DNA from 2 places in the Faecalicatena contorta genome. Region 2 is predicted to be linked to the other one. Evidence: a T-box and tRNA genes for the amino acid it is inferred to sense, from the RefSeq annotation. Region 2 holds a T-box; the other holds one or more tRNA genes.

What was found. A T-box is a leader RNA that pairs with one kind of tRNA and senses whether it is charged. The one in region 2 lies ahead of proS (proline--tRNA ligase), so its partner is inferred to be a tRNA-Pro.
Positions count from the first base shown of each region.
Region 1: it has a tRNA-Pro gene. The T-box ahead of proS (proline--tRNA ligase) is inferred to sense a tRNA for this amino acid. The anticodon was not compared.

Region 1 covers NZ_BQNQ01000001.1:1,992,395-1,999,836, forward strand. The annotation lists gene glmS (glutamine--fructose-6-phosphate transaminase (isomerizing)) at 1-382, shown strand, start outside; gene MWG26_RS08875 (S1C family serine protease) at 484-1,788, shown strand; gene MWG26_RS08880 (manganese catalase family protein) at 1,989-2,606, opposite strand; gene MWG26_RS08885 (spore coat protein CotJB) at 2,610-2,879, opposite strand; gene MWG26_RS22710 (spore coat associated protein CotJA) at 2,876-2,998, opposite strand; gene MWG26_RS08890 (hypothetical protein) at 3,019-3,420, shown strand; tRNA gene MWG26_RS08895 (tRNA-Pro) at 3,490-3,564, shown strand; gene asnB (asparagine synthase (glutamine-hydrolyzing)) at 3,779-5,659, shown strand; gene MWG26_RS08905 (FtsW/RodA/SpoVE family cell cycle protein) at 5,797-7,116, shown strand; gene MWG26_RS08910 (DegV family protein) at 7,228-7,442, shown strand, end outside.
Region 2 covers NZ_BQNQ01000001.1:630,154-637,595, forward strand. The annotation lists gene MWG26_RS02810 (calcium/sodium antiporter) at 1-190, shown strand, start outside; gene MWG26_RS02815 (5-bromo-4-chloroindolyl phosphate hydrolysis family protein) at 200-1,567, shown strand; gene MWG26_RS02820 (toxic anion resistance protein) at 1,607-2,740, shown strand; T-box leader at 2,825-3,033, shown strand; gene proS (proline--tRNA ligase) at 3,185-4,627, shown strand; gene rpsL (30S ribosomal protein S12) at 4,894-5,313, shown strand; gene rpsG (30S ribosomal protein S7) at 5,605-6,075, shown strand; gene fusA (elongation factor G) at 6,092-7,442, shown strand, end outside.

The DNA.
Region 1 (7,442 bases), 1.4 Mb from region 2:
TTCCTTGAAATTGAAGGAAATTTCTTACATACACTCGGAAGCATATGCGGCAGGTGAACTGAAACACGGCACGATCTCCCTGATCGAAGAGGGAACACTTGTAGCCGCGGTTCTGACGCAGGAAAATTTGTATAAAAAGATGATCAGCAATATGGTAGAGGTCCGGACCCGGGGGGCGTTTGTTCTGGCTGTTACAAACGAGGGCAACGACGAGGTAGAGCGCGCAGCTGACTATGTAATCTATATACCGGAAACAAACCGTTATTTTACAAATTCGCTGGCTATCATCCCGCTTCAGCTGTTTGGATATTATATTTCTGTAGGCAGGGGCTGCGATGTGGATAAGCCGAGAAATCTCGCCAAATCGGTAACAGTTGAATAAAATGACGGCTGTTTCAAAATTTGTTAAATAAATAAACACAATTCCATCACAAAGAGCGGCTATTATATCAATATAAAATACAAGAGAAAGAAGGTATTTGTATGGAAAATCAATATAATTATTACAATCCCGAAGGACAGCAGGGGAATGCTCAGTATAATAGCCAGCCGGATCACGACAGTCACAGCAGAAAACCAAAAAAGAAAATGCCCAAGGCTGTCGTAGTAACCGGATGCGCTCTATTATTTGGAGTTGTTTCCAGCGCAACATTTTTAACATCTAATATTGTGGGCAGTAAGGTACTGGGGCTGAATGAGTCATCTAATACAGCGGCGAAGAATACGGCTCCGGTTAATAGCAGCTCTCTTACCAAAACATCCAGTGTCATCACATCAGATGTATCCGGTGTTGTGGAAAGCGTTATGCCTTCCATTGTTTCAATCACCAATATGAGTGTCCAGCAGGTGCAGGATTTCTTCGGAGGCATATCCCAGCAGCAAAGCGAGAGCGCAGGGACGGGTATCATTATCTCCCAGAATGATTCGGAACTTTTGATTGTGACGAACAATCATGTGGTGGAAGGCAGCGAGACACTGACAGTTACGTTCGATGACGGCACAAGCCTCGAGGCAGATATTAAAGGGACAGACCCGTCTCATGACCTGGCAGTTATTGCCGTGCCGTTGGATACGATTTCCAAAGATACAATGGATAAGATCGCAGTAGCTACCCTGGGAGATTCTACTCAGTTGAAAGTGGGGGAACCGGCCATTGCCATCGGAAACGCACTCGGATACGGCCAGTCTGTTACGACAGGTGTAATAAGCGCGACGGATCGTGAGAGTACGACTACAGACACTATGACAGGTGAAACAACAACCAGCGATGTCAGACTGATTCAGACAGATGCAGCGATCAATCCAGGAAACAGCGGCGGCGCGCTTGTGAATGCAAACGGGGAGGTTATCGGAATTAACTCCTCCAAACTTGTAGGAAGCTCTGTCGAAGGTGTCGGCTACGCAATTCCGATCAGCGATGTGTCAGATATTATTACGAATCTCATGAATCAGCAGACAAAATCCAAAGTTGCAGAAGCGGACAGAGGATATCTGGGAATCGAAGGTATTGATGTGACTTCTGAGAATGCGCAGAGATTTAATATGCCGCTTGGTGTTTATGTGACAGATGTTACCAGCGGAGGCGGAGCAAAAGCAGCTGGAATGACGAAGGGGGGAGTCATAACAGCATTGAATGGAACAACGATTGACAGCATGAATACACTGAAAGAACAGTTAAGATATTATGCAAAAGGTGACACTGTGACGCTGACGGTCCAGGTTCCAGGCAGTAACGGGGAATACACTGAAAATACCTATCAGGTAACATTAGGTGCAAAGGCGGAATAGCCTTATAGGAAATCAGATATATACCTGCAGGACATCTTTCATGTATGTCCTGCAGGGACAGAAAGAACACACAGCGGCAGGTACCGCATAAATAAAATACAGGACGCAGCCTTCATGGTAAGGCTGGGTCCTGTATTTTAAATTTATGAGCCGTTCGTTTGAAGGGGTTATATCAACAGATAGAGCTTGCTGATGCAGCTTTATTTACAGCCGCAGTCCTGACGAATATCGAATTCAGGATTGATGGCATAGAAGTTTTTACTGTCCAGATTATCCTGAACGATGCGCAGGCTTTCACCGAACCTCTGATAATGAACAATCTCACGTTCTCTCAGGAAACGTATAGGATCGCAGACTTCTGGGTCTTTCACCAGTCTCAGGATATTGTCATAAGTTGTTCTTGCTTTCTGTTCCGCAGCCATATCTTCATGGAGATCTGTGATCGGATCGCCTTTTGACTGGAACACGGTTGCCGTCCATGGCATCCCGCTCGCCGCTTGCGGCCAGAGCGCAAGGGTATGGTCTACATAATAGGTACCGAAGCCGGATTTCTCAATTTCTTCCGGTGTCAGGTTTCTGGTGAGTTGATGGACAATGGCACAGATCATCTCCATATGAGCCAGTTCTTCCGTGCCGATATCTGTCAGAATACCAGTCACTTCTTTGTAAGGCATTGTGTATCTCTGTGAGAGATAACGCATAGAAGCAGCGAGCTCGCCGTCGGGTCCCCCAAATTGTGTGATAATGATCTGAGCAATTTTCGGGTTGGTCTGTGTAATTTTTACAGGATACTGCAGTCTTTTTTCATAACCCCACATATACTAACATCCTCCTTCCTGCCATGGCCATGGCTCATTGATCCAGTCCCACCTGTCAGCGCAGGAATAGATAGTAGTATCAATTGTAAGAGGACCATAGTATGCGGCATATTCTTTCAGAGCCTCATTTCTCATACGGCTGTACTCGCGAAAGTAAGCGAGTGCATCTTCATCGCAGGGATGGGTATCCAGAAAAAGTTTCACGTCATCCACCGCGAAGCTGACCGCATTGATATGGTCAAGTAAATCTTTTCTGCATGGACGTTCACTCATCGATTACACCCTCCTCTTCCATGAAATGGTTTTGAGAGGTCTTCAAAAATTGTACCTCTCTGTAACCCTTTACAAGGTTCGTATAAATTCCGCCATTTCTGCCAGGGTACGTATGCCATAGCAATTGGGAAATCTTCCAATGCATCATAACGGCATCCACACGGCTGTGACGGACGGCGTTCCGGAGTGCGGCATTCACGCTGTTCTGGTTTGTGGTGTTCCGGAGTGCGGCAACCGCATTGTTCTGGGTTACGGGATTCTGGAGCTCGGCAACCGCATTGTTCCGGTTTTCGTGGTTCTGGAGTGCGGCAACCACATGGTTCCGGTTTGCGTGGCTCTGGAGCACGGCATCCACAAGGTTCTGTTGAGCCGCACTGGCGGCGGTCAGTTCTCGGCATGGGGGCAGGTGCAGGACGGCAGTTATTATTACCGTTCGGCATGCTGCGGCAGTTATTATTGTTCATTTGTCTGCCGTAGCGCATATTGTTTTGACAATTCGCCATTTGCGATATCTCCTTCCATATCATTTACAATATTATAGTATGGAAGAAAATTAAAAAGGTTCCACTTTACAATTTGGCAAAAGTCTTATATAATATAACAAGTGAGGCGGGGTGTGGCTCAGTTTGGTTAGAGCGCACGGCTGGGGGCCGTGAGGTCGCAGGTTCGAATCCTGTCACCCCGATCAGAGTAGCAGTGCATAAGAGCACTGCTTTTCTTATGTTAAACATGTTATTTGGAATTGATCATTTTTGGCGAAAAATCATGCCAATCTCCCATCTTTTAAAAAAAGTTGTTTTTATATGTAAAAAAAGCTATAATATAGGACAAGTTATATAGTATAGTATCCTTTGATACGCGGTAGAACAGGAAGGCATAATAAAAGGAGATAAATTTTTATGTGTGGATTTGCAGGATTTGTAGGAGAAGTTGAAGATAGAGAACAGGTACTGGTCAATATGATGAACACGATCGTACACAGAGGACCGGACAGTGAGGGCAGGTATGTGGATGAGGATGCGGCGCTGGGGTTCAGACGGCTGAGCATCATCGACCTCTCACCGGTGGGAGACCAGCCGTTGTATAATGAGGACCGCAGCATGGTGCTGGTGTTTAACGGAGAGATATATAATTACCAGGATCTGCGGAAAGACCTAGTGGAGGCTGGTCATCTATTTGTATCAAATACGGATTCCGAGACTCTGCTGCACGGCTACGAGGAGTGGGGCGAGAACCTCGTAGACAGGCTGCGCGGGATGTATGCATTTGCAATCTGGGATATAAAGAAGAAAAAACTTTTTGCGGCAAGGGATATTTTTGGCATTAAACCTCTGTATTATGCAAAGATGAATGGCGCCCTGATGTTCGGTTCAGAAATCAAGTCTTTTATGGAGCATCCAAAATTTGATAAGGTCTTTAATGAGGCAGCCCTTGGAAATTACCTTTCTTTCCAGTTTGTCCCTACGAATGAGACTTTCTTCAAGGGGGTATTTTGCCTTCAGCCGGGCCATTATTTCACATATGAAAACGGAAAGATGGAAATAACCAGGTACTTTGAACCTCATTTTACGGGAGACAGCAGGAAGTCCTTTGAGGAGATTGTGGAAGATGTCGAACACGTTATGAAAGAGTCGGTGGAAAAACACAAAATCAGCGATGTTGAGGTCGCTTCCTACCTGTCAAGCGGCGTGGATTCCAGTTACCTGACGTATCTGGGGCAAGTGGACCGTACCTTCACTGTAGGGTTTGACGAGGGTAAATACAGTGAGATTCAGGATGCAAAGGAATTTGCGGCAAGCATCAATATGCAGAACGATGCAAAGGTAATCACGCCCGAGGAATATTGGGACAAATTATCGGATATCCAGTATTATATGGACGAACCGGTGGCGGATCCAGCTGCGATCGCCCTGTATTTTTTGAGCGAAGAGGCTGCCAAGAAGGTAAAAGTTGTACTTTCGGGAGAGGGCTCTGACGAGCTTTTCGGAGGCTATAATATATATTGTGAACCTCTGGAGCATACCGGATTTAATAAGATTCCCATGTGCATCAGAAGAGTGCTTGGTAAGTTTGCGGAGCGTTGTCTGCCAAGAGGAGTGAAGGGGAGAGGATTTCTGATGAGGCACGGCAAGACACTGGAGGAGCGGTATTTTGCAAATGCCACGAATATTTTTACGGAGCGAGAAGCCAGCCGTCTGCTCAAGAAAGGATGTGAGCCCGGAATTCAGAAGGTAACCCGACCACTTTATGAACGGGTAAAGGGAAAAGACCCGGTAACGAAGATGCAGTACGTGGATCTGCATCTGTGGCTTGTGCACGATATCCTGATGAAGGGCGATAAGATGGGAATGGCTAATTCGCTGGAGGTCAGGGTGCCGTTTCTGGACAGGGAGGTGCTGGAACTGGCCGAGACACTGCCGCTGGATTATAAAGTGCGCGCACCAAGGACTAAGGTGGCTCTGAGGGCGGCCGCAGATAAAGTAATACGGAGTAAGACGGCAGAAAAGAAAAAGCTGGGCTTTCCGATTCCGATCAGAGTTTGGCTGAGGGAAGAGAAGTATTATAATATAGTAAAAAAGATGTTTACATCCGAAGCGGCGGAGAAGTTTTTCAATACAGACATGCTGGTGAAAATGCTGGATGAGCATAAGGATGGTAAGAATACAAATGAGAAAACAGACAACAGCCGTAAGATCTGGACGGTCTATATTTTCCTTGTCTGGTATGACAGATTTTTTGAGCATGGCAAACCGGTGCATCCGGCTATGAGCAGCAGATAGGAAAAGAAGGACAGCTGGCCGAAGCCGATGGCGGCCGGCTGTTTTAAGGTGTCTGTTTTCGTAATATGCCACAAGAATACCTGGCAGAAGTAAACAGATGAGATCTTTTGTAAAAATTCAGGAACAGGGGAGATATCATGAGAAGCAGGACAGTGCAGCCGATTCGAAATAACGGGAGGAAGCGTGCAACGCCGCCGGGCAGAGGCGGCAGTGATGGCAGCAGTATAGAAGCCAGGAGAAAGAGGCCGGACGCAACACGGCCCATGCAGAGCGTTCCGCACTCTCCGCCGCCTGCGGAAAAAAAGGCCGGAAAGAAGAAGTGGGTGAAAAAGGGCATCCGGTATTTTGATTACGATCTGCTGCTGGTGATCATTTTTCTGATGTGTTTTGGTCTGGTGATGCTATACAGTACCAGCGCCTACAGTGCACAGTCAGACTTTGAGAACGATATGTATTATTTTTCCAAGCAGGCGGTCATCAGTGTTTTGAGTTTTGCCGCTATGTTTATAGTATCCAAGATTGACTATCATATATATGGAGCGTTTGCGTTTGAACTTTACATATTCGCTATGATTATGATGGCTCTGGTACAGACACCGCTGGGAATTGAAATATATGGAGCCAGAAGATGGATCCAGCTGCCGGGAAATTTGACGCTGCAGCCATCTGAGATAACCAAGATAGCGGTGATATTGTTTATATCCTATGAATTGTGCAGGCTGGGGAAGAAAATCAATACGAGAGAAGGGCTTGTGAGGATTATGGCATTCGGTGTAATTGCGGCCGGGGGTGTCATGTTTCTGACAGACAATCTAAGTACGGCGATTATTGTGATGGCGATCACCTGCATACTGATTTTTGTAGTTCACCCTAAGACAAAGCCTTTTATCGCGGTGGTGGGAGCATTTACCGCAGTGGCGGTCGTGGGGATTTCCGTGATGGCGGCGACCATTACCACAAGTGAAAACTTTCGTCTGCGCCGGATCATTACATGGCTGGATCCGGAGAACCACGCGGACAAAGGCGGCTTCCAGGTAATGCAGGGGCTGTATGCAATCGGTTCCGGCGGATTTTTTGGAAAAGGTCTCGGAAACAGTACACAGAAACTCGGGGTAATTCCGGAAGTGCAGAATGATATGATCCTATCTATTGTCTGCGAGGAGCTGGGGGTTTTCGGCGCGATTGTGATACTGGTCTTGTTTGGCCTTTTATTGTACAGGCTGATGTTTATAGCCAGAAATGCGCCCGATCTGTACGGTTCCCTGATTGCTACCGGGATTTTTGCCCACATTGCACTTCAGGTAATTCTGAATATTGCAGTTGTTACCAACTTGATTCCTACAACGGGTATTACGCTTCCCTTCATTAGTTACGGAGGGACATCCATCTTGTTTCTGATGACGGAGATGGGGATTGCACTGGGAATATCCAGAAAAATCAAATTGGGTGACGGGTAATTAAAAAAATATCTTTTCATACGATATAAAGTGTGCTATATTAGTATGTAGTATTTAAAACTACATATAATAGATGCGGAATGCACTATTTGTAGTGTGGGAGGATATAATATGAGCTATAAAGTAATTGTAGACAGCTGCGGTGAATTAACGGAAGATATGAAAAAAAGCGGGCTTTTTGAGACCGCTTCCCTGAGTATGGAAGTGGGCGGAGTCCGGATCATAGACGATGAGACATTTGATCAGGCCGATTTTTTGAGACGCGTGGCGGCAAGCCCGGAATGTCCCAAGTCTTCCTGCCCGTCGCCGGAAGAATACATGGAGAG
Region 2 (7,442 bases):
CTTAGGGGCTTCCGCATCTATTACACCGATTACTGTGAACGCTTTCGCGGTTTGGGATACGGTGATCCTGATCGTGGCAAGTTTTCTGGTGTATGTGTGCGCTGTCAGCAGAAAGGGATTGTCTAAGCTGGAAGGCTTATTGTTTCTGCTGTTTTATGCAGGATTTTTTGTATATATTCTGACAAGGTAGGTGGAAAAGATGAAGAACCAGGATTGGGAACGATTTGGGGAAGATATCCGCAGGACGGTGCAGGATGCTGTGGATTCCCAGGATTTTAACAGATTAAACCAGACAATTACAAATACCGTTAATCATGCCATGGATGGACTGGAAAAAGGCATTCATACAATGGGGGATGCTGTAGGGGACGCAGTTGACAAGACTGCGAAGAACTTTAAAAATCAATCCTGGCAGAACAGCCGCCGGCAGTCCAACGGGAATACATACAGGTACCAGGGAGGCCCGGGGCAGGAAAACGCAGGTTACAGATGGAACCCGGATTCCAGACAAAGTCGGGAACAGGGATGGCAGGGACAAAGAACGCAGGACCGCGCAGCGAATGCAGGCGTACAGTACCGAACCGTGCAGAATTCCCCGTCTGTTCAGAAGAATACCAGACTGTTTGTAAGCACGACCGGAACCAAAGTCGGAGGGGTTATTCTTGCTGCTGCAGGTTATACACTGGGAATCTCCATGCTTTTATTGCTGATACTCGTTGTGGTCGTGGGAATCACTGCATTTGATTTCAGCAGCAGTTTCCGGGTGACAGCATGCGTGCTGGGGGCGTTTCTGGCGGCTGGGGCCATTCTCGCTGGTGTCGGGACAAACCTTCTTGGAAAAGTGAAGCGATTCCGTGGATATATCAGAGAAATGGGCGGAAAAGAATACTGTGAAATCAAGGAGTTGTCACAGCGCCTGAAAAAAACCCCCAAGTATATCGTAAAAGATCTTGAAAAGATGATAAATAAAGGCTGGTTCCGGCAAGGGCATTTGGACAGCCAGAGAACCTGCCTGATCGTCAGCAATGAGGCCTATGCCCAGTATACAGATCTCATGCAGCGCATAGAAAAGCAGAAACAGGAGGAACGTCTGGAGAAAGCGCGCCGGGCTGAGGAGGATATGAATATGGACCCGCAGGTAAAAGAGATTATCCAGGCGGGGGATGAGTATATCAAAAAGATCGAAAAATGTAATGATGCGATTCCGGGGGAAGAGATTTCGGCGAAGATATCCCGTATACAGACCCTGGTGGACCGGATTTTTGACCGGGTTGAACAGAATCCGGAGAATGTGCCGGATATCCGGCGGATGATGGAGTATTATCTGCCGACAACAGTCAAGCTTCTGGAGGCCTATGAGGAGCTGGATGCACAGCCGGTTCAGGGAGCCAATATTATTTCATCCAAGAGTGAGATCGAGAAAACTCTGGATACTTTAAATGCAGCGTTTGAGAAACTTCTGGACAGCTTGTTCCAGGATACGGCCTGGAATGTATCGGCTGATATATCGGTTCTGAACACAATGCTGGCACAGGAGGGACTTACCAAGGACGACTTTAAAAAGTAGAAAAAATTAGATGCAGACTTACCGGATGGAGGAAGTAAAATGAACAACGAATTTGAAGGATTTGCAGGAACCCCTGAACTGACGCTGGAACCTTTCCAAGAACAAAAACAGGCAGTAGAGGTCGTGGAGAAAGAAGAAGTTGTATTTGATGACAACATATTGACGGACGAAGAAAGACGGGCAGTCGATAACTTTGCAAACCAGATCGACCTGACCAATTCTTCCGTTATTCTTCAGTATGGGGCAGGCACGCAGAAGAAGATGGCGGACTTTTCGGAGACGGCGCTGGAGAACGTAAAGACGAAAGACCTGGGGGAAATCGGAGACCTTTTGTCTGGCGTAGTGAAAGAGCTGAAGGATTTTGATGAAGAGGAAGAGAAGGGGTTCCTGGGGATATTTAAGAAGACTTCTAATAAAATAAATGCCATGAAGTCAAAGTATACTAAGGCGGAGACAAACATTAACCAGATATGTAAAGTGCTTGAGAACCACCAGGTACAGCTGTTAAAAGATATTGCGATACTGGACAAAATGTATGAGGTGAATCTGACCTACTTTAAAGAACTTTCCATGTATATACTGGCAGGAAAAAAGAAGCTGCAGGAGGTACGTACCACGAAACTTCCGGAACTGCTGAATAAGGCCCAGAGAGACGGTCTGCCGGAGGATGCACAGGCCGCCAGAGACCTGGACTCCATGTGCAACAGATTTGAAAAGAAAATACATGACCTCGAGCTGACCCGCACCATTTCAATCCAGACCGCGCCTCAGATCCGCCTCGTGCAGGGGAATGACACCCTTATGGTAGAAAAGATCCAGTCCACGATAGTAAATACCATACCATTGTGGAAGAGTCAGATGGTTCTGGCTCTCGGTGTGGAGCATTCGGCTCAGGCAGCAGCAGCTCAGCGCGAAGTGACAGACATGACAAATCAGCTGCTGCGTAAGAACGCCGAGAAACTGAAGCTGGCAACAGTTGAAACTGCCAAAGAGTCAGAACGTGGAATTGTAGACATTGAAACGCTGAAGATGACGAACGAATCTCTGATTTCTACGCTCGACGAAGTGATGCACATCCAGCAGGAGGGCAGACAGAAACGCCGCGAGGCAGAGCAGGAGATGATGCGTCTGGAGGGCGAGCTGAAACAGAAGCTGCTGCAGGTTCAGGGATAAGATAACGTTACAGTCCGACAGGATCATGATTAGCGGAGGAGAATCCCTTGACAAAGAGAGGGTTTTCGAGTAGAATCACAGTTACTACAGGCGATGAACGGGAATAGTATATGCAGGAAACGATACAGAGAGGAGGCTGTTAGGTGTGAGGCCTTTGCGGAGAATGTATAGAACCGGCCCGGGAGCTGCTGTGTGAAAGCACGGCGTAGAACCGGCGTTAACGGTGTTTGAGTGAGCTGCGTCAGGGGATGCAGTTAATTAGGGTGGTACCGCCGAGACTTTCGGTCCCTTTTTGGAGGGGAAGAAGGTCCCGGCGTTTTTGTATATTTAAGTATAACCAGCATACCAGGGATACCTGACTATACAAAAACACCGGGACAGCACGACTTCCTGACACATGAAATACGGGGCAGGGGCCCTGGAGAATGGAAAAGGAGACATATTATGGCTAAGGAAAAGAAACTGGTTGAATCAATCACATCAAGAGACGAGGACTTTGCACAATGGTATACAGATGTAGTCCGTGAGGCAAAGCTGTGCGACTATTCGGGAGTAAAGGGATGTCTGAATTATCTGCCCAATGGGTATGCAATCTGGGAGAATATCCAGAGCGGCCTCGACAGGAGGTTTAAAGAGACCGGAGTAGAGAATGTCTATCTTCCTGTTCTGATCCCGGAGGCACTGCTTCAGAAGGAATCGGATCATATTGAAGGATTTGCTCCTGAAGTGGCATGGGTAACTCACGGAGGCCTGGAGAGACTGCAGGAAAGATTCTGCATCAGGCCTACATCAGAGACCATGTTCTGTGATTTGTGGAGCAGAACAGTGCAGTCATACCGGGACCTGCCGAAAGTATGGAATCAGTGGTGTTCCGTGTTGCGCTGGGAAAAGACCACGAGACCGTTCCTGCGTTCCAGAGAATTCTTGTGGCAGGAAGGACATACGATCCATGCAACATACGAAGAGGCAGAGCAGCGGACATTGACCATGCGTGATGTATATAGAGACTTTATTCAGGATGACCTTGCAATTCCTCTGATTTCCGGGCGGAAAACAGAAAGTGAAAAATTTGCCGGGGCGCAGGACACATACACAGTGGAGGCGCTGATGCACGATGGAAAGGCACTGCAGTCCGCAACAAGCCATTTCTTCGGAAACGCATTTCCGGATGCGTTTGACATCAAATATGCGGATAAGAACAACGAGCTGCATAGTGTATATGAGACATCCTGGGGCCTGTCCACCAGAATCATCGGCGCCATTATCATGGTGCACGGCGATGACAGCGGCCTGGTGCTGCCGCCGAGAATTGCGCCTGTCCAGACGAGAGTGATTCCGATCGCCCAGCACAAAGAAGGCGTTCTCGAGAAGGCGAACGAACTGCTTGGCGCCCTGAAGGATGCGGGCTATAAGGCGAAGATCGATGATTCGGAAAAGAGTCCCGGATGGAAATTCAGTGAGCAGGAGATGCTCGGCATTCCGACCAGAATAGAGATCGGTCCAAAAGATATTGAAAACAATCAGGTTGTAGTAGTACGGCGCGATACGAGAGAAAAGATCGTCGTATCAATGGATGAGATCACTACAAAACTGGGCGATATCCTTGAAACAATCCAGAAAGATATGTTTGACAGGGCAAAAGCATTTCTGGATGCCCATATAGACAGCGCGGTAACGATGGAAGAAATGAACGAAAAATTCCAGGGCAACCGTGGATTCATCAAAGCAATGTGGTGTGGTGACGAGGCTTGTGAAGACGAAATCAAAACCCAGACAGGAGGTGCATCTTCCAGATGTATCCCGGATGACGAGGAACATCTCTCAGACGTGTGCATCTGCTGCGGAAAACCGGCGAAGCATATGGTCTACTGGGGGAAAGCATACTAAAAGCTGCGCGGAGGGGTCAGTCGCTTCTGCAAAGGGGTCTGACCCTTTTGCGGAGGGGTCTGACCCCTTTGAACATCAAGAAACAAAAAAGTTCCGTAAAAATCATCGAAAATCCCTTGACTTTCCCGCAAAAACGTAATAAACTAATTTAGCGTGCATAAAAAGGCATTATTTTTTGGCGCGTAAATCAAGATAATTACGATTATCTGCAACCCCTTTCCACATAAGTGAGAAGGAAACGAAAGAATCATAGGAGGTGAAAAAGAATGCCAACATTTAACCAGTTAGTTAGAAAAGGACGTCAGACTTCTGAAAAGAAATCAACAGCACCGGCACTTCAGAAAGGATACAACTCTCTGCAGAAACGTGCTACGAATGTATCTGCACCACAGAAAAGGGGTGTATGTACAGCTGTTAAGACAGCTACACCAAAGAAGCCTAACTCAGCTCTGAGAAAAATCGCCAGAGTTCGTCTCTCTAATGGAATCGAAGTAACGAGCTATATCCCGGGTGAAGGACATAACCTGCAGGAGCATAGTGTTGTTCTGATCCGTGGAGGAAGAGTTAAGGACCTGCCAGGTACAAGATACCATATCGTAAGAGGTACACTTGATACAGCAGGTGTTGCTAAGAGAAGACAGGCTCGTTCTAAATACGGCGCTAAGAGACCAAAAGACGCAAAATAAAAGCGGCTTTTAAAGGTTTGTCTAATTAGCAGATTATGTAACTAAACAGTTAAATCGTATCACAAACAGAACTATGATTATCGAATCTTATTGAACATTAGCAGTTCAATAAGTAAAGGTTGCGGATTTATGCAGGCGCTTATTGTCATTCAAAAGATGAAGCGCTGACTTTTATAGACAGGTCCCGCGGCCACGAGCACATGAAGTGCGATTTCCATAGAAAGACACATGTGAGTACCGATGAATTAATCCCGGCAGAGACCGGAAATAATGATTAAGGAGGGAAGGACCGTGCCACGTAAAGGACATACTCAAAAAAGAGATGTATTAGCGGATCCAATATACAACAATAAGGTTGTTACCAAGCTTATCAACAACATTATGTTAGATGGTAAGAAGGGTGTAGCACAGAAGATTGTATACGGAGCGTTTGAGAGAGTTGAGGCAAAGGCTGATAAGCCGGCTATCGAGGTTTTCGAGGAAGCAATGAACAATATCATGCCGGTTCTCGAAGTAAAGGCAAGACGTATCGGTGGTGCAACTTATCAGGTGCCGATCGAAGTAAGAGCAGACAGAAGACAGGCTCTTGCACTTCGCTGGTTAACAACCTATTCTCGTAACAGAGGCGAGAAGACAATGGAAGAAAGGCTTGCAAATGAAATTTTGGATGCAGCCAACAACACTGGTTCATCAGTGAAGAAGAAAGAAGATATGCATAAGATGGCAGAGGCAAATAAAGCATTTGCTCACTACCGTTTTTAATTAGGAGGAAAAAATCTTGGCTGGAAGAGAATATCCACTAGAAAGGACCAGGAATATAGGGATTATGGCTCATATCGATGCTGGTAAGACAACATTGACAGAGCGTATCCTGTATTATACTGGTGTAAACTATAAGATAGGTGATACTCACGAGGGTACTGCGACCATGGACTGGATGGAGCAGGAACAGGAGAGAGGTATCACAATTACTTCAGCTGCTACAACATGTCACTGGACTTTGGAAGAAAAGACGAAGCCAAAGCCGGGTGCCCTGGAACATCGAATTAACATCATCGATACACCGGGACACGTTGACTTTACCGTAGAAGTTGAACGTTCACTTCGTGTGCTGGATGGAGCCGTAGGTGTATTCTGTGCTAAGGGCGGTGTTGAGCCTCAGTCAGAAAACGTATGGCGTCAGGCTGACACATACAATGTACCGAGAATGGCGTTCATCAATAAGATGGACATTCTGGGAGCTGATTTTTACAATGCTGTAGAGCAGATCAAGAACAGACTTGGTAAAAATGCAATTTGTCTTCAGCTGCCAATCGGTAAAGAAGATGAATTCAAAGGAATCATCGACTTAATGGAGATGCAGGCTTATATCTATAATGATGAAAAAGGCGAAGACATTTCTGTAGTAGAGATTCCGGACGATATGAAAGACGACGCAGAACTGTACCGTACAGAATTAGTCGAGAAGATCTGCGAATTAGACGACGATCTGATGCTGGAATACCTGGAGGGCGAAGAACCTTCTGTTGAAGCACTGAAGGCTGCCCTGAGAAAGGGAACCTGCGAGTGTACAGCTGTTCCGGTATGCTGCGGTACAGCATACAGAAACAAAGGTGTCCAGAAGTTATTGGATGCAGTGATCGAATATATGCCGGCGCCGACAGATATCCCGCCAATCGAAGGTGTGGATGCGGACGGAAACAACGTGGTGAGACATTCATCTGATGAAGAACCATTCTCAGCACTGGCATTTAAGATTATGACAGACCCGTTTGTAGGTAAGCTTGCTTACTTCAGAGTATACTCCGGTTCTATAAACTCCGGTTCTTACGTGCTGAACGCAACAAAAGGCAAAAAAGAACGTGTTGGACGTATCCTTCAGATGCATGCCAATAAGAGAGCAGAACTGGATAAAGTATATGCAGGAGACATCGCAGCTGCTATCGGATTCAAGTTCACAACAACAGGGGATACAATCTGTAACGAACAGCATCCGGTTATCCTGGAGTCTATGGAATTCCCAGAGCCGGTTATCGAGCTCGCAATAGAGCCGAAGACAAAGGCTTCTCAGGGCAAACTTGGAGAATCCCTTGCAAAACTTGCGGAGGAAGACCCGACATTCCGTGCAC